DNA from 4 places in the Enterobacter sp. SA197 genome. Region 1 is predicted to be linked to each of the others. Evidence: predicted binding sites of a transcription regulator. Region 1 holds the regulator's gene; each other region holds the start of a gene.
What was found. The regulator LexA, encoded in region 1, represses DNA repair genes until DNA is damaged. The targets are predictions, from matches to a motif close to TNCTGTATGTACATACAGNA.
Positions count from the first base shown of each region.

Region 1 (5,508 bases):
CTGACGGCAATTCCCGCCCCCGCATTCGCGCTTGCGCGTTTGCCTTTTAAAAACTCCAGAGATTCAGCCAGATCGCCTGCGGCATTCTGGAACTGGTTGACGGTACCAATGGGATTAGCGAGCACATCCCCAAGTGAAAGACCATCAACGACATCACCGTAGTAATCGATCTTGTCACTGATGTCCTCAATTTCATTTCTCAAATCATCTTTATCATTAATTTGCGCAGTAAAACTTGGCAGAATAATGGATATATCATCTTCAGGTTTGGCTTTCGCCAGGAGCGCCGGGTTAATTAATGCCGCACTGCCATAACTGGCTGAAGCAACCCCCGTCCCCCCCATCGCATCATTACGCGCTTCCGCCCAGGTATTCGCTGCTCCCGCTTGATTTGCCACTGTAAAGGAGACAGCGATAGCGACCACTGAAAGTTTGAGTTTGTTTTTCACAATTATGCGTCTCGTAGTCAGATGAGTTTTTTTATGCCCCGCTCCTTTTTACATGAACGGGAATGCTCTATTGCTGCGAATAACACCAAAAATATGTCTTATTCTGCCAGACAGGCAATAACTGGCAGAAAGTATAGTTATAAGAAATGTCCCACATTATTTATAGAAGACGTAATGCGATTGTGAAAGGCGCTAAAGCAGGCCGATCTCGGCGTTTAACGCAGAACATGATAAAGTGAGGGATTATGCCGCCGGGAAACGAGAGGACGACAATGGATAAGACCACTTCGCAAGAGATGCTAACGCAGGCTGAAAAACTGTGCGTGCAGCGCAATGTGCGTCTGACGCCACAGCGCCTTGAGGTTCTGCGGCTGATGAGTCTGCAAGAGGGTGCTATCAGCGCTTATGATCTGCTGGATCTGCTTCGCGAGAGCGAGCCGCAGGCGAAACCGCCCACCGTTTATCGTGCGCTGGATTTCCTGCTGGAACAAGGCTTTGTGCACAAAGTAGAATCTACCAACAGCTATGTGTTGTGCCATCTTTTTGACCAGCCGACCCATACTTCGGCGATGTTCATCTGCGATCGTTGCGGGGTGGTCAAAGAGGAAGAAGCGGAAGGTGTGGAAGATATCATGCACATGCTCGCCGCAAAATTAGGCTTTGCCCTGCGCCATAATGTTATTGAAGCGCATGGCCTGTGTGCCCGTTGCGCTGAAGTGGAAGCCTGCCGCCATCAGGGCGACTGCCACCACGATCACTCAATTTTAATCAAGAAAAAGCCACGTTAAGCACGGGCTCTGGGCGGGTGGAGAAAGAAGAGTGGTACGTCCATGTACCGTCGGGCAGGGTAGTCTCTTAAAATGCCTGTTCAGAGGGCTTTAAGACTACCAGCGGTAATCGTGACGGGTTTCCCAGTCACCAACCTCTTTTTCCGCTTGATCTTTCTGGTAGCCATAACGTTCCTGGATTTTACCTACCAGCTGATCGCGTTTACCTTCGATGACGGTCATGTCATCGTCAGTCAGTTTGCCCCACTGTTCTTTCGCTTTACCTTTGAACTGTTTCCAGTTACCGCCGACTTCGTCTTTATTCATAATCATTTCCTCATCGTTCGGTTTTGAATAGCGAGTATTCATCCATTTATTACGTTCTTAATGTGCTGAACGTGATAATAATTGTAGTCAGGGATAACGATGCGGTGGATTTATTCGGAATTTTTAACCATCCATACGCTGTTTTGAAGAATAGACATTGAGGAGAAAAAAGAATGCGGCAGAGAACGAGGGGGATTTAAGTTATTGTAATAAAAGCAAATAAACCGCGATAACTGTATGCGTTATCACGGCTCATAAAAGTAAGTTACAGCCATTCGCCATTGCGGATCACGCCAACCGCCAGCCCTTCAATGGTAAAATTCTGCTCGCGCAGATTAACCACGATAGGCGAAAACTCGCTATTTTCCGGCAGGAGCTGAACAGTATTACCTTGCTTTTTCAGCCGTTTAACCGTCACTTCGTCATCAATACGGGCGACCACTACCTGACCATTACGGACATCCTGCGTTTTATGCACGGCCAGAAGGTCGCCGTCCATAATGCCAATGTCTTTCATCGACATCCCGCTAACGCGCAGCAGGAAATCAGCATTAGGTTTGAACAGAGAGGGGTCAACCTGGTAATGGCCTTCAATATGCTGCTGGGCCAGAAGAGGCTCGCCCGCCGCGACGCGCCCGACTAAGGGCAGACCTGCATCATCTTCCACTTCAAGCAGCAAACGAATGCCACGAGAGGCACCAGAGACAATCTCAAGTACACCCTTACGCGCCAGCGCTTTCAGATGCTCTTCCGCTGCGTTTGGGGAACGGAACCCCAATTGTTGCGCGATCTCTGCACGCGTCGGCGGCATACCGGTTTGGTTGATTCGATCGCGGATAAGATCGAACACCTCTTGCTGCCTGGCCGTTAAAGCTTTCATTCCGCCCCCTGGGTGTATATACAGTTATGCTGTGAGTATATACAGCTAAAGGCGATTTTGAAACCAAAATTACGCAAAAAACCAGCAGTTAGCGCAAATCCTGAAGCTTTATCGAAAATGGCTCCACAACAGCGAAACCCAGGTAAAGATCGCAACCAGAATGGCCATCAACACCGCTGCCGACCCCATATCTTTCGCGCGCCCGGACAGCTCATGAAATTCAGCGCCAATTCGGTCAACCACGGCTTCAATAGCGCTGTTGAGGATTTCAACAATCATCACCAGAACCACTGAGCCAATCAGCAATACACGGGTGATGGCGTCAACATCAAGGAAACAGGCGATAATAATTGCCAGAATGACCGCAACGGCCTCCTGGCGGAAAGCAGCTTCGTTGATCCATGCTGCGCGTACGCCTTTCCATGAATAACCCGCCGCTTTGATGATGCGGGTAATGCCAGTGGTATTATTGGCCATTAAAAGAACCTTTTTATGTAATGAACAACGATCTCTATGTAAGGTTATAGAGGTACAAAGAATTTGTGCGCGCTTTCTGATATTCTTGCGGCGCAATGGCATTTTTAACCAGAGGCTTCACATCCTTTATGTCCGGCTGGCCACGAATTTACTACAAATTACTTAATTTACCATTAAGCGTACTGGTAAAAAGTAAGTCGATCCCTGCGGAACCTGCGCAGGAGCTGGGGCTCGATACCTCACGCCCTATTATGTACGTTTTGCCTTATAACTCTAAGGCTGACTTACTCACGTTACGTGCACAATGTCTGGCACATGATTTGCCGGACCCGTTAGAACCGCTGGTGATCGACGGAGCGGAGCTCCCGCGATACATCTTCATTCACGGTGGACCACGGGTGTTTACCTGGTACACGCCGAAAGAAGAGTCTATCAAGCTGTTCCATGACTATCTCGATGTGCACCGTAGCCATCCCGATCTGGATGTGCAGATGGTGCCGGTTTCGATGATGTTCGGCCGCTCACCGGGCCGCGAGAAGGGTGAAGTGAATCCCCCCCTGCGTATGCTCAATGGCATCCAGAAATTCTTTGCTGTCTCCTGGCTTGGCCGTGACAGCTTTGTACGCTTCTCTCCCCCGGTCTCGTTACGCCGCATGGCGACCGAGCACGGTACGGATAAAATCATCGCGCAGAAGCTGGCCCGTGTGGCGCGTATGCATTTCGCTCGCCAGCGTCTGGCTGCGGTTGGCCCGCGCCTGCCTGCCCGTCAGGATCTGTTTAACAAACTGCTGGCCTCCAAGGCAATTGCGCGTGCAGTAGAAGACGAAGCGCGCAGCAAAAAAATCTCTCATGACAAGGCGCAGCAAAACGCCATCGCCCTGATGGAAGAGATAGCGGCAAACTTCTCTTATGAGATGATTCGTCTCTCCGATCGCATCCTGAGCTTTACCTGGAACCGTCTGTATCAGGGCATTAACGTGCACAACGCTGAGCGTGTGCGCCAGTTGGCCCATGATGGCCATGAAATTGTTTATGTGCCCTGCCACCGCAGCCACATGGACTATTTATTGCTCTCCTACGTCCTTTACCACCAGGGGCTGGTCCCGCCGCATATCGCGGCTGGTATTAACCTGAACTTCTGGCCTGCCGGCCCGATTTTCCGCCGTCTGGGCGCGTTCTTCATTCGCCGCTCGTTCAAAGGCAACAAACTTTACTCTACCGTGTTTCGTGAATATCTGGGCGAGCTGTTCCAGCGTGGTTATTCGGTCGAATACTTCGTGGAAGGCGGACGTTCGCGTACCGGTCGCCTGCTGGACCCGAAAACCGGTACCCTGTCGATGACCATCCAGGCGATGCTGCGCGGCGGCACCCGTCCCATCACCTTAGTGCCCATTTACATTGGGTATGAACACGTCATGGAAGTCGGAACTTACGCCAAAGAGCTGCGTGGCGCGACCAAAGAGAAAGAGGGTTTTATGCAGATGTTACGCGGCTTAAGCAAGCTGCGTAACCTGGGTCAGGGGTATGTGAACTTCGGCGAGCCTATCCCGCTGATGAACTACCTTAACCAGCGCGTGCCGGAATGGCGGGAATCTATCGATCCTATCGAAGCGGTGCGTCCGGCCTGGCTGACGCCGACGGTGAACGCCATCGCCGCCGATCTGATGGTGCGCATTAACAACGCAGGGGCTGCCAATGCCATGAACCTCTGCTGCACCGCCCTCCTCGCCTCCCGCCAGCGTTCGCTGACCCGTGAACAACTGACGGAGCAACTGGATTGCTACCTGAACCTGATGCGCAATGTGCCTTACGCGGAAGATTCCACGGTGCCAACGGCCAGCGCGTCGGAGCTCATCGCCCATGCCCTGCAGATGAATAAGTTTGAGGTAGAAAAAGACACCATCGGCGACATCATCATTCTGCCGCGTGAGCAGGCGGTGCTGATGACTTACTACCGCAACAACATCGCGCATATGCTGATGCTGCCGTCGTTAATGGCAGCCATCCTCACCCAACACCGTCATATTTCTCAGGATGAGATGCTGCGCCATGTTGAGCTGCTCTACCCGATGCTCAAAGCAGAACTGTTCCTGCGCTGGGAAAAAGCGGAGCTGGCGGGCGTGCTGGACAACCTCGCACAGGAGATGCTGCGCCAGGGGCTGGTCACCATCAAAGAGGGGCAGCTGAATATTAACCCTTCACACTCCCGTACCCTGCAACTGCTGGCGGCGGGTGCGCGCGAAACGCTGCAACGCTACGCCATTACCTTCTGGCTGCTGAGCGCGAATCCGTCGTTCAACCGCAGTACGCTGGAGAAAGAGAGCCGCACGCTGGCACAACGTCTTTCCGTGCTGCATGGCATCAACGCGCCGGAATTCTTCGACAAGGCGGTGTTCAGTACCCTGGTGCTGACCCTGCGTGATGAGGGCTTCATCAGCGATACCGGTGATGCGGAACCGGCGCAAACGCTGGAGATTTACCAACTGCTGGCGGAGTTGATTACCTCGGATGTGCGTTTGACGATTGAGAGTGCGACGCAGAGCGAGTGAACAGGATGCGGTCTGCTTCCTTCTCCCCAGGGAGAAGGAGCAAACACAAAAAAGGCAAC
Region 1 is NZ_CP096393.1:347,010-352,517, reverse strand. It holds gene traF (conjugal transfer protein TraF) at 1-449, opposite strand, end outside; gene zur (zinc uptake transcriptional repressor Zur) at 722-1,237, shown strand; gene M1D91_RS01630 (CsbD family protein) at 1,334-1,543, opposite strand; gene lexA (transcriptional repressor LexA) at 1,809-2,423, opposite strand; gene M1D91_RS01620 (diacylglycerol kinase) at 2,532-2,900, opposite strand; gene plsB (glycerol-3-phosphate 1-O-acyltransferase PlsB) at 3,029-5,449, shown strand.

Region 2 (5,508 bases), 2.3 Mb from region 1:
CGTGGGAGCAGATAGCCTGGCGCATATGCTCATACTCCGACACACGATCGCCAAAGCTGCGGCTGCATACAATCTCTTGTTTATTGGGTATGACCTCTTCCAGTTCAAGACAGGGCTCACCGCGTAGCTCCCGAATGGTTCTCTCCAGCACCACGTTAAAATGTTTGCGAATTACCCAGGTGCTTTGTTCGGAGAGGTCGAGCGCAGTTTTTATCCCCATCGCGTTCAGCTTTTTGGTAATACGTCGCCCGACGCCCCAGACCTCTTCAACCGGAAGAAGTGCCATCAGCCTGCGCTGGCGCTCCACGTTCGACAGATCAACCACCCCGCCCGTCTGACGCAGCCATTTTTTTGCCGCATGATTTGCAAGCTTAGCCAGCGTCTTGGTTGGCGCAATGCCGACTCCGATGCGCAAATGCGTACGCTTAAGCACCGTATCACGCAGTTCCTCCCCGAACGTCTGTAGCACCCGGCAATTACGGACGCCAGTGAGGTCACAAAATGCCTCATCAATAGAGTAAATCTCCACGCGTGGCGCCATCTCTTCGAGCGTCGTCATCACCCGGTGACTCATATCGGCGTAGAGCTCGTAATTACTGGAAAAGGCAACCACGTTATGCTGCCTGAAGGCCTCTTTTTGTTTGAAGTACGGCGCGCCCATAATGATGAAGGGTTTCGCTTCTGCGCTACGCGCGATAACACAGCCATCGTTATTGGAGAGCACAACCACGGGGCGACCTTTTAAATCGGGCCGGAACACCGTCTCGCACGATGCGTAAAATGAATTTACATCACACAAAGCAAACATATCAGCGGGTCGCTTTAACGATGAAAGTCACCACCCCAAAAATATCGAGCGTATCTTCATGACTGATAACAATAGGCCGGTAAGCGCTGTTCATGGGATTAAGTTGAATACGGGGGCGCAGCTGGAGCATTTTTACGGTGAATTCGCCATCTACGGCAGCGATGACAATATCGCCATGCTCTCCCGTACGCGCACTGTCGACTATCAACAGGTCACCGTCTGAAATACCGGCGTCTGTCATGCTGTCGCCCGCTGCTTTAACAAAATATGTGGAAGAAGGATGCTGAATCAGTAAGGCATTTAAATCGATGCGTTGTTCTACATAATCGGCTGCCGGGGACGGAAAACCGCACTGGACAAGATCGCTGAAAAGCGGAATGGCGGTTACCACATGCAACTCTGCGGGTCTGAAAAACTCCATACGTCACCTCCTGAAATAATTACTGTTTTTATATACAGTAGTTTTCTCCGGCGCGATGATCAAGATACCGTTGCGCTTGTTTCTGAACATGAAATACCCGTTTTGCCTTAAAGCAGTGGCTGATGAGCGGGTTAGAGGAAGTGTAAATTTTGCCTTGAGCGGTTTAATTGCTTATTTCATGGGCAGAAAGGAGGCGTCTGCGCTTGATGCTGTATGTATTTACAGTATACTTGTACCAGGTTTTTTATCTGGTCTGGAGACGGTTATGTTCGTGGAACTGGTTTACGATAAACGCAATTTTGCAGGCTTGCCAGACGCAAAGGAGCGCATTTTAGCCGAATTAACAAAACGCATCGGCCGTATTTTCCCGGACGCCGAAGTACGGGTTAAGCCGATGGTGACGCTGCCATCCATTAATACCGATGCCAGCAAACATGAGAAAGAGCAGATCAGCCGTACCGTGCAGGAGATGTTTGAAGAAGCCGATATGTGGCTGGCGGTGGATGAGTAAAACGGATTGGGCGTGCGCAGGTAAAGAGGCCGGACGCCCGATAGTAAATCTGTTTAACAGAACGTTATAGTTTGAAATCCAGCGTGGCAACTTTGATTTGCTCGTAGACCTCTGTTGAGGGCGGAGCCGGAAGCTGCGCGTGTTTCATCGCTGATATTAACACTGGGCATAAACCCGGATCTCCGCTGATAGCCTGAACATCCTTGAGCGAGCCATCGGGATTCAGCTTAATGTGCAAACTACATGTTTTCCCTTCCCTGTCGTCGACATCGACCATTTGTTGTGTAACCGCACGGTGTATCTGCGAGAGATATTTGATGAGTTCCGCATTTGAGTCTTGTGCAGACATGCCCGTTATTATGTCGTCTGCCTCGTTACGGGGGTGAGAATTTACTTTTGTACAGCCCGACAGCAACAACGTCGCAATAAAAAATAGTCCAGCACATGTGTAGTCTGACCTGGTGAAAATCGTTGTCAGCATTATTTTGCTTCACCTTCTTTCGGTATTATAAAAGACATCTTCCCATGATGAACCCCAGGTTTTCCTGGTTCGAATTTGCAACGCTTGACTGCCCGGTCAACCTCTTTAAAAAAAACCTCATCGCCTTTCAGTGACATTGAGTAGACCTCTCCTTTTGCATTGACCCATGCCTGGTATTCCACTGCACCTGAAATATTTAGTGCACGCGCTTTAACAGGCATCAACGGTAGAGGGCAATCGAGAAGAACAGGTTTTTGTTCATTCGCTATTGCGGTTCCGGCAAGCAGCAAAGCGGTGTAGATTAATACCCCTTTTTTCATAAACTGATTCATCCTGTTGTTTTGGTTAAATGTTAAAACAAAAATTCGACATAGACGTTGATCAAACCAATCCTCAAATCCGTTTCATGTCACAATAGAAAAAATAACGTAAGGACATTTTATGATCGCCTTTACTCCCCTTACAGCTGCCACTTTTCAGGGCTTTGTGGATTATTTCGTGCCCGACTACGCCGCAGAAATTGTTACCAGCTATCAGCTCAGTGAAACCGAGGCATTGGCCCATGCCAGGCAGGAAATAGAGAACAGTTTTCCGCTGGCAGAAAACACGCCGGGTCAGACGCTGCTTTGCATTACACAGCAGGAAAATAACCGCGAAATGCATATTGGTTACCTGTGGTACAAAACCAATGCGCTGCAAAAATCCGTTTTTATTAATGAGTTTTATCTCTTTGCGCCGTTTCGCAATAAGGGCCTCGGGCGTAAAGCGTTAATTGCACTTGAAGAGAGGCTAAAGCATGAGGGATGTCATCAAATTCAGCTGCGCGTTGCCGGTGATAACGCACAAGCCCGGCACGTTTATGAAACCAGTGGCTTCAGAGTCACGGGCGTGAATATGAATAAAGTGCTGTGATAAGCGTGGCGATGGGAGGTGTTACCCCGGCAAGAACGGTTACGTCATCCTTGAGTCACCTGAAAGACCACGCGCGGTCTCACCAGGGTAACGTGTTCTGCTGCCTGGTGTTGGCGAATTGAGCAGAACACGTTGAAATCCTATACCACTGAAAGGATTAATCAAATAAAAATAATTTATCGATCGACAAAACCGATCGGCAGATCACTTTTTGATCAAACCCATACCCGACAGCCATATGCCATCGGGTAAGCGATCAGCGCTTCAGCGGTTGTCCGGCCGTTTCCCGTGCGCGCAAAACGGTCAGGAAGGTAATCAGTGCGGCCCCCATTACATAGTATGCCGGGGAGAATTTGTCGCCCGTGGCGGTAATAAGCCAGACGGAGAACCACGGCGTTATGCCACCAAAGAAGGCAACCGCAAAGTTATAGGCAATGGATAATCCGCCGTAGCGCACGCTGGTGGGAAACAGTTCCGCCATTGCCGCACTGCAGGCACCATCAAAAGCGGCTATAAATGCGCCTAACATCACCATCGCCAGCACCGCCGAGAGCATATCGCCTCTCGCCATCAGCATCATTGCCGGGTAGCTCAGCAGAATAAAGCCCGCACACCCTGCCAGCATCAGCGGCTTCCGGCCAAACTTATCGGACAGTAGCCCCATAAACGGCACCAGTACCGCCACCGAAAACAGGCCAATGGTGGTGATGGCATAGGAGTCCAGCTTCGAATAATGCAGTTCGGTCGAGAGATAGCCCGGCATAAAGGTTTGCAGCGTCCAGTGGCCAACCGCCTTGATCACCACAAAACCCACGCAGAACAGCAGAGCCGCCCAGGCGCGGGTGACCGCAGAACGCAGCGGTGTGGCATCGGTTTTTCCTTGCTGTTGGGCTTCAAGAAACTCCGGTGAATCCTCCAGATGTTTTCGCAGGTAGAGCCCAACCCAACCGAGCGGGCCGGCAATCAGAAACGGAATGCGCCATCCCCAGTCGTTCATGGTGCTCTCACCCAGCGTGGCGGTAAGCAGGAAAACCAGCCCGGAACCGGCGACAAAGGCCATAAATCCGAAGTTATCGATCCAGCAGGTGAAATAGCCGCGTTTATGCGTCGGGGCATATTCCGCCAGATAGGTGGTCGCACCGGAGCTTTCGCCCCCTGCGGCGAATCCCTGCACCAGACGGGTTATCACCAACAGCACCGTAGCCGTAATGCCTATCTGATGATACGTTGGCAACAGCCCCATCACAAAGGTGGCGCCCGATGTCAGTAAAATCACCGTTGCCAGGACTTTTTGCCGCCCTTTTCTGTCGCCCAGCGAGCCAAAATAGAGGCCCCCCAGCGGCCGCATAATAAAACCCGCGCCAAAGACAGCGAACGATGAAAGTAACGCCACGCTGGGATTTTCAGCATGAAAAAACTGTAAGCCGATAATGGCAGCGAGCGTGCCGTACAAACCGAAATCAAACCATTCGACAAAATGGCCCACGCCGGTGGCAAGTAAAACCTTCCGTAATTTACGCGACGCAGTGACCCCTTCTGGCTGGACCGTCTGTTCGAGAGATTGCTGTGCAGGCTGTGACATAGCCCCTCCATTGATGACAGTGTTTCTATAATAGATATACTGTCAGTGCGAATTTCGCACAGCAGCTAACATCCAAAGTGTGATAACCGCCCTGCTTTAAACGTAAAATATTCATCACGGTCACATTTTCCGCCAGCGATGGGATGTAGCGCAGTGTAGCGTTAAACCCGTCCGCTTTCTTCACAACGCGAAGAAAACGGGGTGACTGGCCTTAGCACGGGCATAAAAAAACCCTGCCAGGGCAGGGTCTTATCACTACAAATAGCGCATCAGCGACGCGCACGCACAATCTGGTATTTGCGCGTCAGGTACTCTACTGGCGCACTCCAGATATGCACCAGGCGTGAGAACGGGAAGAGTACAAACAGCGTCATCCCCAGTACAAGGTGCATACGGAAGATAAAGGCCACGCCGTCGAGATGCGCGGAGGCCCCGCCGTGGAAGGTCACGACAGATTGTGCCCAGCCAACCAGCTTCATCATCTCGCTACCGTCCATATGCTGAGCAGAGAATGGAATGGTCAACAGCCCCAACGTACATTGCAACATCAGCAGCGCCATAATCAGGATATCAGCAGTCGTTGAGGTAGCACGAATACGTGGGTTAAACAGGCGGCGCTTAAGTAACATTACGCCACCAACCAGCGTCAACACGCCGCTGGCACCCCCTGCAAACATTGCCATTTTCTGCTTAATCTCAATCGGCAGGAAAGATTCGTACATCCAGTGTGGCGTCAACATACCCAGCGCGTGACCGGCGAAAATACCCAGGATGCCGATGTGGAAAAGGTTGG
Region 2 is NZ_CP096393.1:2,629,611-2,635,118, forward strand. It holds gene M1D91_RS12295 (Y-family DNA polymerase) at 1-808, opposite strand, end outside; gene M1D91_RS12300 (translesion error-prone DNA polymerase V autoproteolytic subunit) at 810-1,229, opposite strand; gene M1D91_RS12305 (DinI-like family protein) at 1,495-1,740, shown strand; gene tolA (cell envelope integrity protein TolA) at 1,805-2,221, opposite strand; gene M1D91_RS12315 (energy transducer TonB) at 2,221-2,541, opposite strand; gene M1D91_RS12320 (GNAT family N-acetyltransferase) at 2,663-3,133, shown strand; gene M1D91_RS12325 (MFS transporter) at 3,390-4,715, opposite strand; gene narI (respiratory nitrate reductase subunit gamma) at 4,985-5,508, opposite strand, start outside.
Region 2: the regulator LexA is predicted to act here: its motif matches at 1,437-1,456, upstream of M1D91_RS12305 (DinI-like family protein).

Region 3 (5,508 bases), 2.5 Mb from region 1:
TGTTGTCAGCGGGATAGATTCATCCAGCATCGTGGTCAGGGTGTCGACAAAAGGCACCTGCGCCACCACACCATGAAACAGCGAAGGACGTTCATTGATAACGGCACCCAGAAGCAGTCCACCCGCGCTCCCGCCCATACCGTAGCAGTATAAAGGGGAGCCATACCCCTGCGCGAGCAGGGAATCGGTGACGTCTATGTAATCATGGAAGGTATTTTTCTTCTTAAGGAATTTGCCGTCTTCATACCACTGCTGACCTAACTCCCCTCCTCCACGAATATGGGCAATGGCAAAAACAAAGCCGCGATCCAGTAAGCTCAGCCGGCTACTACTGAAATCTGCATCCATGCTCGCACCATAGGATCCATATCCATAAACCAGGAGTGGGTTCTCCCCTTTTCGGAAATACTTGTGGTTGTAGACAAGCGATACGGGGACTTCGACGCCATCACGCGCGCGTACCCACACATGTTCACTGCGATAATTCGACGCATCAAAACCGGCCACTTCCGACTGCTTAATGACACGACGTTCACCCGTATCCATATCCAGTTCGAACAGCGTGTCCGGCGTCGTCATGGAAGAGTAACCGTAACGCAGGCGCGAGGTTTCCGGCTCGGGATTATAGGCAACCCAGGTAACATACGCGGGATCATCGAAGGCAATTCCCGTTACCTCCCGCGTTTTACGGTTGATTTGACGAAGGCTGGTCAGCCCACGCTGACGCTCTTCAACCACTAACCAGTCGGTAAAAAGGGTAAACCCTTCCAGCATAATATTTTCGCGCGCCGGGATAAGCACTTCCCAGCGCCTTTCGTCACGGACTTTCGTCCGGTAGAGGCCGAAATTTTTACCGTCGCGGTTAGAACGCAGATAAAAGGTATGCTGGAAATGATCGAGGCTGTACTCATGGTCTTTGCGGCGTGGAAGAAAACAGAGTGGTTGCGCATCGGGCAGCTCCGCATCCAGGAGTAATACCTCACTGGTCGTTGCACTCGACAGATGAATAATGATGTAGTGCTGTGAGGTGGTTTTACCTAAGCCTACATAAAACGTATCGTCTTTTTCTTCGTAAATAAGCTCATCGGCGCTGGAAGGGGTGCCTACCGTATGCCGCCATACCTGATAAGGCAGCAGGGTTACAGCATGCTTTCGCACGTAATAGATTGTTTCTGAGTCATTCACCCAGACAAACTCAGGCGCGACATTGTCGAGCATTTCCGGGTACCAGTTCCCCGTTTCCAGATTACGAAACCGTAAGCCATACTGCCGTCTCGACAGATAATCCTCTGCCAGGGCCATTATTTTGTTGTCCGGGGTAATAGCAAAGCCCCCCAGCGTATAAAAATCACTATGGGCTGCACGTTTATTACCATCGAGCAGAACCTGCCACTCATCCCACTCAGCAGACAAGACAGACTGACGCTGGTAGATGGCATATTCACAGCCAGGTTCATAGACGTGTCTGTAACGATATCCATTTTTCACATAAGGAGCTGACACCTCACGCGGAGGGATACGGGCAATGATTTCCGCGAGCAGTTTATCCTGCAACGCCTGCTGGGACGCCATCACACGGCGACCATAATCATTTTCATCCCGGAGGTAGTCCAGCACTTCTGGCTGCGTTCGGGTATCGTCCCGTAGCCAGTAGTAGTTGTCCAGGCGCGTGTCACCATGCAGTGTCATGGTGTGAGGAAGTTGTTTAGCTTTCGGCGGCATAACATTTTACTTATTTATTCGACACTCTATAAGGTTGGCAAAAGCTGCCGCCGATGCAAGCGAAACGTGACAACAAGGTTACTGTGGCAGTGCGCGCTTCTGCTCCTGAAGATCGGCTTCAATGCCCTCGCGAACCTCCTGAGGGATCTTCAGCGCATCGCCTAATGCGGCGAGATAGCTACGCTCCATAAAATGGTCGATATCAATGGCAGCGCAGCTCAGGAAGTACACCTCCAACGCCTCTTCTTCATTTTTGATATCCCGGGCCAGGCGCTGAGGGTCCAACGGTTGTTCTATAGCCTGCGCCACCAGTAACCTGCCCTGTTGTTCCACGCCGGCTTCGCGCAGCTGCTGTTCAATAGCGGCACGTTCTTTATCATCAATGTGCCCGTCACTTTTTGCGGCGAACACCAGCGCAAGGATCAATCGTTCCGTTCGGACATCCAGCGGAGAGCTCGTCTGCCCGAACTGGGGTTCATCTTTATGCGCTGCCCTCACTTTATCTTTGTATTTGTTCCATAAAACAGTACCGGCGACCGCACCGCCTCCTGCCAGAAGCGCACTGGTGCCATATTTTGTGAGTAGCTTACGTGATGATTTACTCGAGACCAGTAAACCGGCGAGCCCGCCGAGTGCGCCGGGTACAAGCAGTTTTCCGAGCCCCTGATCGGTAGATGGTGAGCCCGACGCACTTTTTTGGCCGAGCAATGACTGGAGTTGATTTAACCAGTTTGACATGATGTCCCCCGCTTAAGCGATGCCAGAAAGGTTCAGCGTAAGCGAGGGTGTGTCAGGAAATGTCTAAGTCTGCAAAAGAAAAGAAAATTCTGTACGCTTACTGGTGCTGATATTCTGCTTTTCCCGCTTTACAGTCTACCTGGACGAGATAGTGAATATCCGTATTCTTACCGCGCACGGTCAGGGGCACGCGCCATTTATCTTCTTTACCCTGCACGGCTTTTGGGCTAATCCAGGCGACCGGATCGGCCTGCCCAAGTTTTTGCTGATCATCAGCCCAGCGAACAATGCGGTTTTGCAGATAGTCACGCTTGACGCTGGCAGCAATGCCCTCAGCGTTCATTCCCTCACAACCTGGAAAGGTTACTGATTTTTGGTTATCAATGGTGACCGTCTTATCGTCTGCCGCTGAAACCACGAAACTCCCTGCCAGTAACACCGTACCCATTAACACTCCTGCTAATTTCATGCTTTTCTCCTGTGCATATAGCCCATACAAAGCATGGTACAAATTACTGGCAGTGCAAGGTGAATCAGGCAGCAGAGCGCTTCGCTGCGCGTTTGATATCTACAGCCTGGCTTTCGTTATCCGCTTCAGCGGAAACAGCAGCCGACGGGGTGTCCTCTGCTTCAGCCGAGGGGAGCTTACCCGATCGGAAGATGTGGCTCAGAACATCTTTTTGCTCTGCAAGCCACATGGCCATTTGATCGCGCTGCACATCCTCAAATGCAACAGGTGCTTCGCCAAGCCAGGTCTCAAGTACCTCAGCAAGATCAAGCATTTTGTCGTAGGCATCCGCTTCCTTTTTGCTGGCAAAAGACATTTTTTCCTCACCGTTACGAATCACAACATATTTGACTTCAACCGCCATGATACAGCCCCTTACCTGTTTATATATACAGTATATTACCGCACCACTGCCCTGGATGCAAGTCGCAAAAGACATGCGCAAACGTTTTCGTATATACTGCGGCCAGGTTTTTTTGAGGGTGAAATGACGATGACTTGTTTAGGTACTGCGCTGCGTCCGGCAGCAACACGTGTGATGTTACTGGGTTCAGGAGAGCTCGGGAAGGAAGTGGCCATCGAGTGCCAGCGGCTTGGGATTGAAGTCATTGCCGTAGATCGCTATGCCGATGCGCCCGCCATGCAGATTGCGCATCGTAGTCACGTGATTAACATGCTTGACGGCGACGCGCTGAAGGCCGTCGTGGCGCAGGAAAAACCGCACTATATCGTGCCGGAAATTGAAGCGATTGCCACCGATATGCTGATTGAGCTGGAGTCTCAGGGCCAGCATGTCGTGCCGTGCGCCCGTGCGGCAAAACTGACCATGAACCGTGAGGGTATACGCCGTCTTGCTGCTGAAGAGCTGGCACTGCCAACCTCGAGCTACCGTTTTGCTGATAGCGAAGAGGCCTTCCGTGAAGCCGTCAGTGAAATAGGTTTACCCTGTATTGTTAAGCCGGTGATGAGTTCATCAGGCAAGGGTCAGAGCCTCATTCGCACCGCCGGACAGCTGGAAAAAGCCTGGGAGTATGCGCAGCAAGGTGGTCGTGCTGGTGCCGGCCGTGTCATTGTGGAAGGCGTCGTCAATTTTGATTTTGAAATTACCTTATTGACCGTCAGCGCCGTGGATGGCGTTCATTTCTGCGCCCCGGTGGGTCATCGTCAGGAGGACGGCGATTACCGCGAATCCTGGCAGCCGCAGCAGATGAGCGACGTGGCGCTCAAGCGCGCTCAGGAAGTGGCGCGCAAAGTGGTGCTGGCGCTTGGCGGGCATGGCCTGTTCGGCGTAGAACTCTTCGTGTGCGGCGATGAGGTGGTCTTCAGCGAAGTCTCTCCACGTCCCCATGATACCGGGATGGTAACATTGATTTCGCAGGACGTTTCAGAGTTCGCACTTCACGTGCGCGCCTTCCTGGACTTGCCGGTAGGTCAGATTCGCCAGTACGGGCCATCAGCCTCTGCGGTGATTCTGCCTCAGCTGAAAAGTAAGAATGTCACCTTTGATAACCTGCAGAATGCCGTTGGCGCAGGCCTGCAGGTGCGTCTGTTTGGCAAGCCGGAAATTGACGGGACGCGGCGTCTGGGCGTAGCGCTGGCGACAGCGAATTCCGTTGAAGAAGCGGTGGAACGTGCGAAGGCGGCGGCTACAGCGGTAAAAGTTTTTAGTTAACGCGTACCCTGGGATCATTCCCCGGTGCCGCGACTCCCGCGGTACCTTTCTGCCAACCCCGGTGCCGCTACGGGATAGTATTCCGCCATGAGACGCTGAAATCAGCCAGTGAAACGCGGTCAGCGCCGTACAGGGTATCGCCAGCCTTACTCCGGGCGCAGCAGGTTCTGTTGCCTGTAAAAAAGCCGGTGCAATGATATGCACCGGCTTTTATTTTTAACCAGGAACACAACCCGGGTTAAATAAACTTATTTCGCGCCTTCTACCGCTTCGCGAGCCAGTTTAGTAATACGGTCATAATCGCCAGCTTCAAGCGCATCGGCCGGAACCAGCCAGGAACCACCGATACACAGCACGCTTTTCAGCGCCAGATAGTCACGGTAGTTAGCCGGCGAGATACCGCCGGTCGGGCAGAAGCGCACCTGCGAGAAAGGACCTGCGATAGCCTGCAGCGCTTTGGTGCCGCCGTTCGCTTCAGCCGGGAAGAATTTGAACTCTTTCAGACCGTAGTCCATGCCCAGCATCAGTTCCGAAACGGTGCTGATACCCGGAATCAACGGGATGGTACCTTCCGTCGCGGCTTTGAGCAGCGGCTCAGTCAGGCCCGGGCTTATGGCAAACTGTGCGCCTGCTTCGGTCACTTCTTTAAGTTGCTGCGGGTTCAGCACGGTCCCGGCACCAATAATGGCATCCGGCACTTCTTTAGCAATCGCGCGGATAGCATCCATAGCGCATGCGGTACGCAGCGTCACTTCCAGCACGCGTACTCCGCCAGCTACCAGCGCTTTCGCCATCGGGACGGCGTGTTCCAGTTTGTTGACAACAATAACCGGCACAACCGGACCCGTTTTCAGGATTGCTTCTGCAC
Region 3 is NZ_CP096393.1:2,866,526-2,872,033, forward strand. It holds gene ptrB (oligopeptidase B) at 1-1,722, opposite strand, end outside; gene M1D91_RS13425 (tellurite resistance TerB family protein) at 1,801-2,460, opposite strand; gene yebF (protein YebF) at 2,558-2,929, opposite strand; gene M1D91_RS13435 (YebG family protein) at 2,994-3,332, opposite strand; gene purT (formate-dependent phosphoribosylglycinamide formyltransferase) at 3,462-4,640, shown strand; gene kdgA (bifunctional 4-hydroxy-2-oxoglutarate aldolase/2-dehydro-3-deoxy-phosphogluconate aldolase) at 4,889-5,508, opposite strand, start outside.
Region 3: the regulator LexA is predicted to act here: its motif matches at 3,346-3,365, upstream of M1D91_RS13435 (YebG family protein).

Region 4 (5,508 bases), 1.5 Mb from region 1:
CTTTCACCAGCATGAAGCGGCTGTCAGATGACGGGTGCAGCAACTGCTCCAGTGCATACTGTAAACGGGGTTGGGTATCGCCAAGGAAGTAGACGGAGTCGTCGGATAAGTCGGCCTGACTGAATATGTCCTGGTGACTGGCTGTCTCAGGAGTCAGTTCATTCCATTCGAGTTTTGTAATGGTCAAAGTCGTTTTTTTAGTCTGATGTAAAGGGCGGAATTATACCGTAAACGTCTGCACGGCACACACGGATTACACGTTTTCCTCGGGCAGAATTGCTGCGCTTATCTGCAGAATGTGATTTCTTTGCAGCAGACAAGGAAAAAACTGATATTCTGAAGAGAGTTACACGGTAACGCTGAGATCGCAATGAAATATCAACAACTCGAAAACCTTGAAAGCGGCTGGAAATGGAAGTATCTGGTAAAGAAGCACCGGGAAGGTGAGCTTATCACACGATATGTTGAGGCCAGCGCTGCCAAAGATGCTGTCGATTTATTGCTAACCCTCGAGCATGATCCCGTACAGGTGAATGCGTGGATAGAAAAGCATATCAACGCCTCTCTTATTAATCGCATGAAGCAAACCATTCGTGCCAGGCGTAAGCGTCATTTCAATGCTGAACACCAGCACACGCGAAAAAAATCTATCGATCTGGAATTTGTGGTCTGGCAGCGTCTTGCAGGGCTTGCACAACGTCGCGGTAAAACACTTTCCGAAACGGTGGTGCAACTGATTGAAGATGCCGAACATAAAGAAAAATACGCGACGACAATGTCATCGCTAAAGCACGATCTCCAGGCCTTACTGGGCAAAGAGTGAGTCCCATTTACTAAAGACAATAAAAAACCCCGCCAGGCGGGGTTTTTTTTAGACGGTAAAACTTAAGCCTGAGGCTGAGTTACAACGTCTTTGATACCTTTAACTTCGATCTCTACGCGACGGTCCGGCGCCAGGCAATCGATCAGCGCAGGGCGCGCTTTCACGTTGTCACAGGTGCTGCCAGTAACCGGGTTAGATTCACCCATGCCACGTGCGGAGATTTTGTTAGAAGGAATACCTTTAGAGATCAGGTAATCAACCACGGACTGAGCACGTTTCTCGGACAGACCCTGGTTGTAAGCGTCAGAACCGATACGGTCAGTGAAGCCCAGAACAACTACGGAACCGTCTTTCGGATCCAGGTTGCTCAGCTGGCTGTACATCTGATCCAGAGCCTGCTGGCCTTCAGGTTTCAGAGTTGCTTTGTTGAAGTTGAACAGAACGTCAGACTTCAGAGTGAAGTGCTTGGTCTGTACTTCTGGAGCCGGAGCCGGAGCCGGAGCAACAACTGGTGCTACGTCTTCCTGCTGGCCGAAACGGTAGGAAACACCAAGGCTCAGCAGACCGTTATCCTGACGGGTGCCAACGGTGTTAGCATCACCGATGTTGTTAACCCACTGGTATTCCAGACGAGTAGCGATATCGCGGGTCATTGCCCACTCAACACCACCTGCGAAGACCGGAGATACGCCAGTGTCGTGATCTTTGAAGTGAGCGTCTGCAGCAGGAGCATTTGCTTTAGAGTCTGCACGCCATACCATACCACCCAGACGGGTGTAGATGTCCAGATCGTCTGCTACCGGGTAGCTCAGCTTAGCGGTCAGCTGTACGCCTTGAGCTTTAAAAGCGCCGTTTACGGTATCGCCTTTATACTCTTCGCGGCCCAGCCAGTCGTAGCCCATTTCGAAGCCAACATACGGGTTAACCTGATAGCCACCGAACGCGCCAGCACCCAGTTGGTTTTCATGAGTCGGGCCATCGTTAGGAATGAAACCAGTATCATGGAACTGAGACCAGCCCAGTTTACCACCTGCATACCAGGTATTATCTTTCGGTGCGGCCTGCGCTACGGTAGCGAAACCAGCCAGTGCCACTGCAATCGCGATAGCTGTCTTTTTCATTTTTTGCGCCTCGTTATCATCCAAAAATCGCCATGGAAATCTCGGAGAGAAATCACGGTTAAATCCTTCACCGGGGGTCTTGCTCACTTATTACTCAGCAGATATCTTTTCGATATCTTTGGCTTATGCTGAGCACCCCTGGCGATGTAAAGTCTACAACGTAGTTGGAAACTTACAAGTGTGAACTCCGTCAGGCATATGAAAAAAAAGGCTTTGTATACACAATATTTAACAATTCTGCGCAAGCAATCAGCAGTCGAAACGTCAAAAAAAGGGCGCAAACCATGACCTGGCGCGGTATTTAGCTGATAACAATGGAAATGATAACTCAAGTAAATTTAATGCCAGGATTTATCTTATTTTTACTCAATGATACAAATTTGAATGAATTTTTACCCCGGAATGCTGTCTCGCATCCTGATGATCGCGTCTGACCGGACGCATAACAAACCCAATAGCATTACCTTCTTCTGCCGCCTGTGCCAGCTGCTGATGCTCATCCTGCGTCAGTTCATCTGCATGCCACCCAATAACAACACTGTAATTTCCGGTGCGTAAGGCGCGAATCATGGATTCCAGCGTCAGGCTCGGTGAGAGCTGGTTAATCTGCATCACTTTTGTAAGTGGCAATCCCGCAGACTGTACCCATTCGCGGCTCAATTTTTGCTGAGGCGTTAACCAAAGCTGCCAGCGTGACTGTTGACCAAGCTGTTGCAATAAAGGCAATAACAGTAATTGCGTCATTCCGGGCTGGTCTTCGCGATAGACCACTTCACTGATGAGCCCTGTAGAGACATTATGAGCATTCGCGTGAGGCGCGGAAATAAATTGTGTTGAACGATTTGCACGGCTTAGTGAGTGGTACATGATCAACCCAGCCCTAGTAGTTACTGTATGTTTATACAGTAACCCTCAGGCGTTTAAAGATCAACCTCATTTTCTGAAAGAGCCTCGCATTTTTGTGGCCTGATAGAGCGCAGTAATAAAATTCGCTTGCTGAGTGGCGCACACTTCCCTATGTTCCTGAGTAACGGATCCGTTAACTAAGATGCTGTTTTAGACCATGATTTAAAAGGAATAATCATGAAAAGCATATCCTATCAGAGGATCTATTTATCTCAGGAATATCTTGCAACACTGGGGGATATTCGATCCCGCGCCCTTTTCGGGGGATACAGTCTCTCTGTCGATGATGTCGTGTTTGCCATGGTGGCGAATGGAGAGTTGTATCTGCGCATGTGCGAAGAAAGTGCATCTTATACAGTGAAACGACAATCACCGTTGCTGACGTATAAAAAGCGTGGACGTCAGGTGTCACTTAACTATTATTTTGTGGATGAACATCTCTGGCACGACAGAGCCATGCTGGTCCGGCTCTCCTCATATTCCCTGAATGCCGCGCGCTCAGAAGCACAGCAGAAAAGAGCGGTTCTGCGCTTAAAGGATTTACCCAACCTCACCTTTCAGCTTGAGACCTTACTTTGCGAAGCAGGGGTCAGGGACCCGACGATGTTACGCATGTTGGGGGCAAAAGCATGCTGGTTACGCATGAAAAAGAGGAACAAAAATCTGGGTGTTAAAGTGTTACTGGCCCTCGAAGGGGCCATCTTTGGCATGCATGAAGCGGCGCTGCCTGCATGCCGGCGAAAGGAACTTATCGACTGGTTCAATACGCTCGACAGCAAAGCATGGGAGCCGCGTTAAACCAGCTGCTGACGTAAGTAACACATTTCCGGTAACAGGGATATCAGTAAGCCAATCTGTTGCAATACCAGAGGCTCTTTGCTGTCAGGCCTGGGCTCAAGATGCTTAATTCGCCGTGAGAGGTCTGCCAGCGTTAACTGCACGCGCTCCTCATCGGCAGGCTGATGATGGAGCGCATCGTCCACGTAACAGACAGCATCGTCCAGCAGCCGAAGAATTGCCGGGTGCGTTAGCTGTTCCCGATGAGCCCCAAGGGCAGAAATATAACTGATAAAAGTATGGTTCAGGCACAGCAAGCGGAAGGCAACATCGCGCTGCTCGGCAGAGGTTCCCGGTTCTGACGCCATATTGGAGACAACAGAAGCCAGTTCTGCATCGCGGTTGTAGGCGCTACGACGGGCAATACGATAAGCCAGACGGTTATCCCGTCCCTGGTGGTACTGCTCCAGAATGGCATCGAGGTAGCGACAGTTGGCATTTACGGCCTGTTCCGTGACCCGCTTAAGGTTACGAAAACGCCAGTCGGGCCAGATAAAACTCACCGCCGCCCAGGCAATCGCACACCCTATCAACGTATCGATAACGCGAGGTATGGCAACTTCAAATCCTTCGCCAAGCAAGTTAAAGCACAGTAAAACCAGAAGGGTGATGAACATCGTTGCCTGAGCATACTGCACAAGGCGAAAAGCAAAAAAGAGCACACCTGTAATAACGATGAGGATGAGTTGCCCTTCGAGCGAGGGGACGAAATAGAGTACCGGCAAACCCAGCGCGACACCGGCCAGCGTACCAATGATGCGTAGCGTCAGGCGATGCCGTGTGGCGTTATAGTTGGGCTGACATACAAACAGGCTGGTGAGCAATATCCAGTAGCCATGATGCAAACCCAGGGCCTGGATAACCCCATAACCCACGCACAATACAACAGACATACGTACCGCATGGCGGAATAGCGCCGATTCCGGCGTCAGATTGCTGCGTAAACGTAAGCAGATGTCGCTCAGTCCGTGCAGACTATCATCCGCCAGCAGGTTCTCGGTTTCATTTGACGCAGAGATGTGCGCCTGCCCGGACTCAATTGTGGCAAGTTGGGCATCTATAGCCCGCAGGTTGTCCAGCAGAAAACCCAGCGCTTTAAGCTGTTCATGCGATGTTGTACCACCGGCGCGGATCCTGTCCAGAGCGGCATCGAGATGAACAAAGGCACGCTCAAAACGCGTGTCGTGCTGGTAAGGCGTACGCAGCAGAATGGCCCGTGCCAGGTGAGCGCAGGCCAGCGACTGTTGCGATATCAACCGCTGAAAACGAAACATGACGTCGCTGTAGCGAAAATGCTCACGTAGCGCCTGGTACTGAATATGCGACGAACTGGCACGTTCGTGAATATCCTGAGCGACAAAATAGTAGCGCAGCGTTCTGCGGGTTCCGCGCTGGCCTCTGTCACCGCGAAGGCGCGTCAGTAGTGAGGCTTTAGTCTGATTCAGCGTCGTGACCAACTGACCATTCGCCAGCGCCAGTTCATATAAGGGTGCCTGACTTTCATCCTCCAGGTCAGGATCAAACAGGCGGGATTTGAGCTCAAGGTAATGCGAAAGCTGTTCATAACAGCGCGCCAGGTTGTCCTGCAGGGGACGGATAGGAAAAACCAGATGGCCTGCCAGAGTGAGCAGGTTAAACCAGACGGCGCCTGCAAGAAGCAGCAAAGGCTGCTGATACCAGATGCTATAAAGTGACGTCCCAAGCATAGTGTAGATGGCAATCAGTAGCGCGCCAAAAGCAATGGTGGCGTAACGCTGGCCCAGCCCTCCCAGCAAAATAAACCCGATCGTGGACAGGACAAGTCCAGGAGCAAACAGCCAG
Region 4 is NZ_CP096393.1:1,855,571-1,861,078, forward strand. It holds gene M1D91_RS08415 (AAA family ATPase) at 1-187, opposite strand, end outside; gene matP (macrodomain Ter protein MatP) at 371-823, shown strand; gene ompA (porin OmpA) at 886-1,944, opposite strand; gene sulA (SOS-induced cell division inhibitor SulA) at 2,311-2,811, opposite strand; gene M1D91_RS08435 (TfoX/Sxy family DNA transformation protein) at 3,028-3,648, shown strand; gene yccS (YccS family putative transporter) at 3,645-5,508, opposite strand, start outside.
Region 4: the regulator LexA is predicted to act here: its motif matches at 2,833-2,852, upstream of sulA (SOS-induced cell division inhibitor SulA).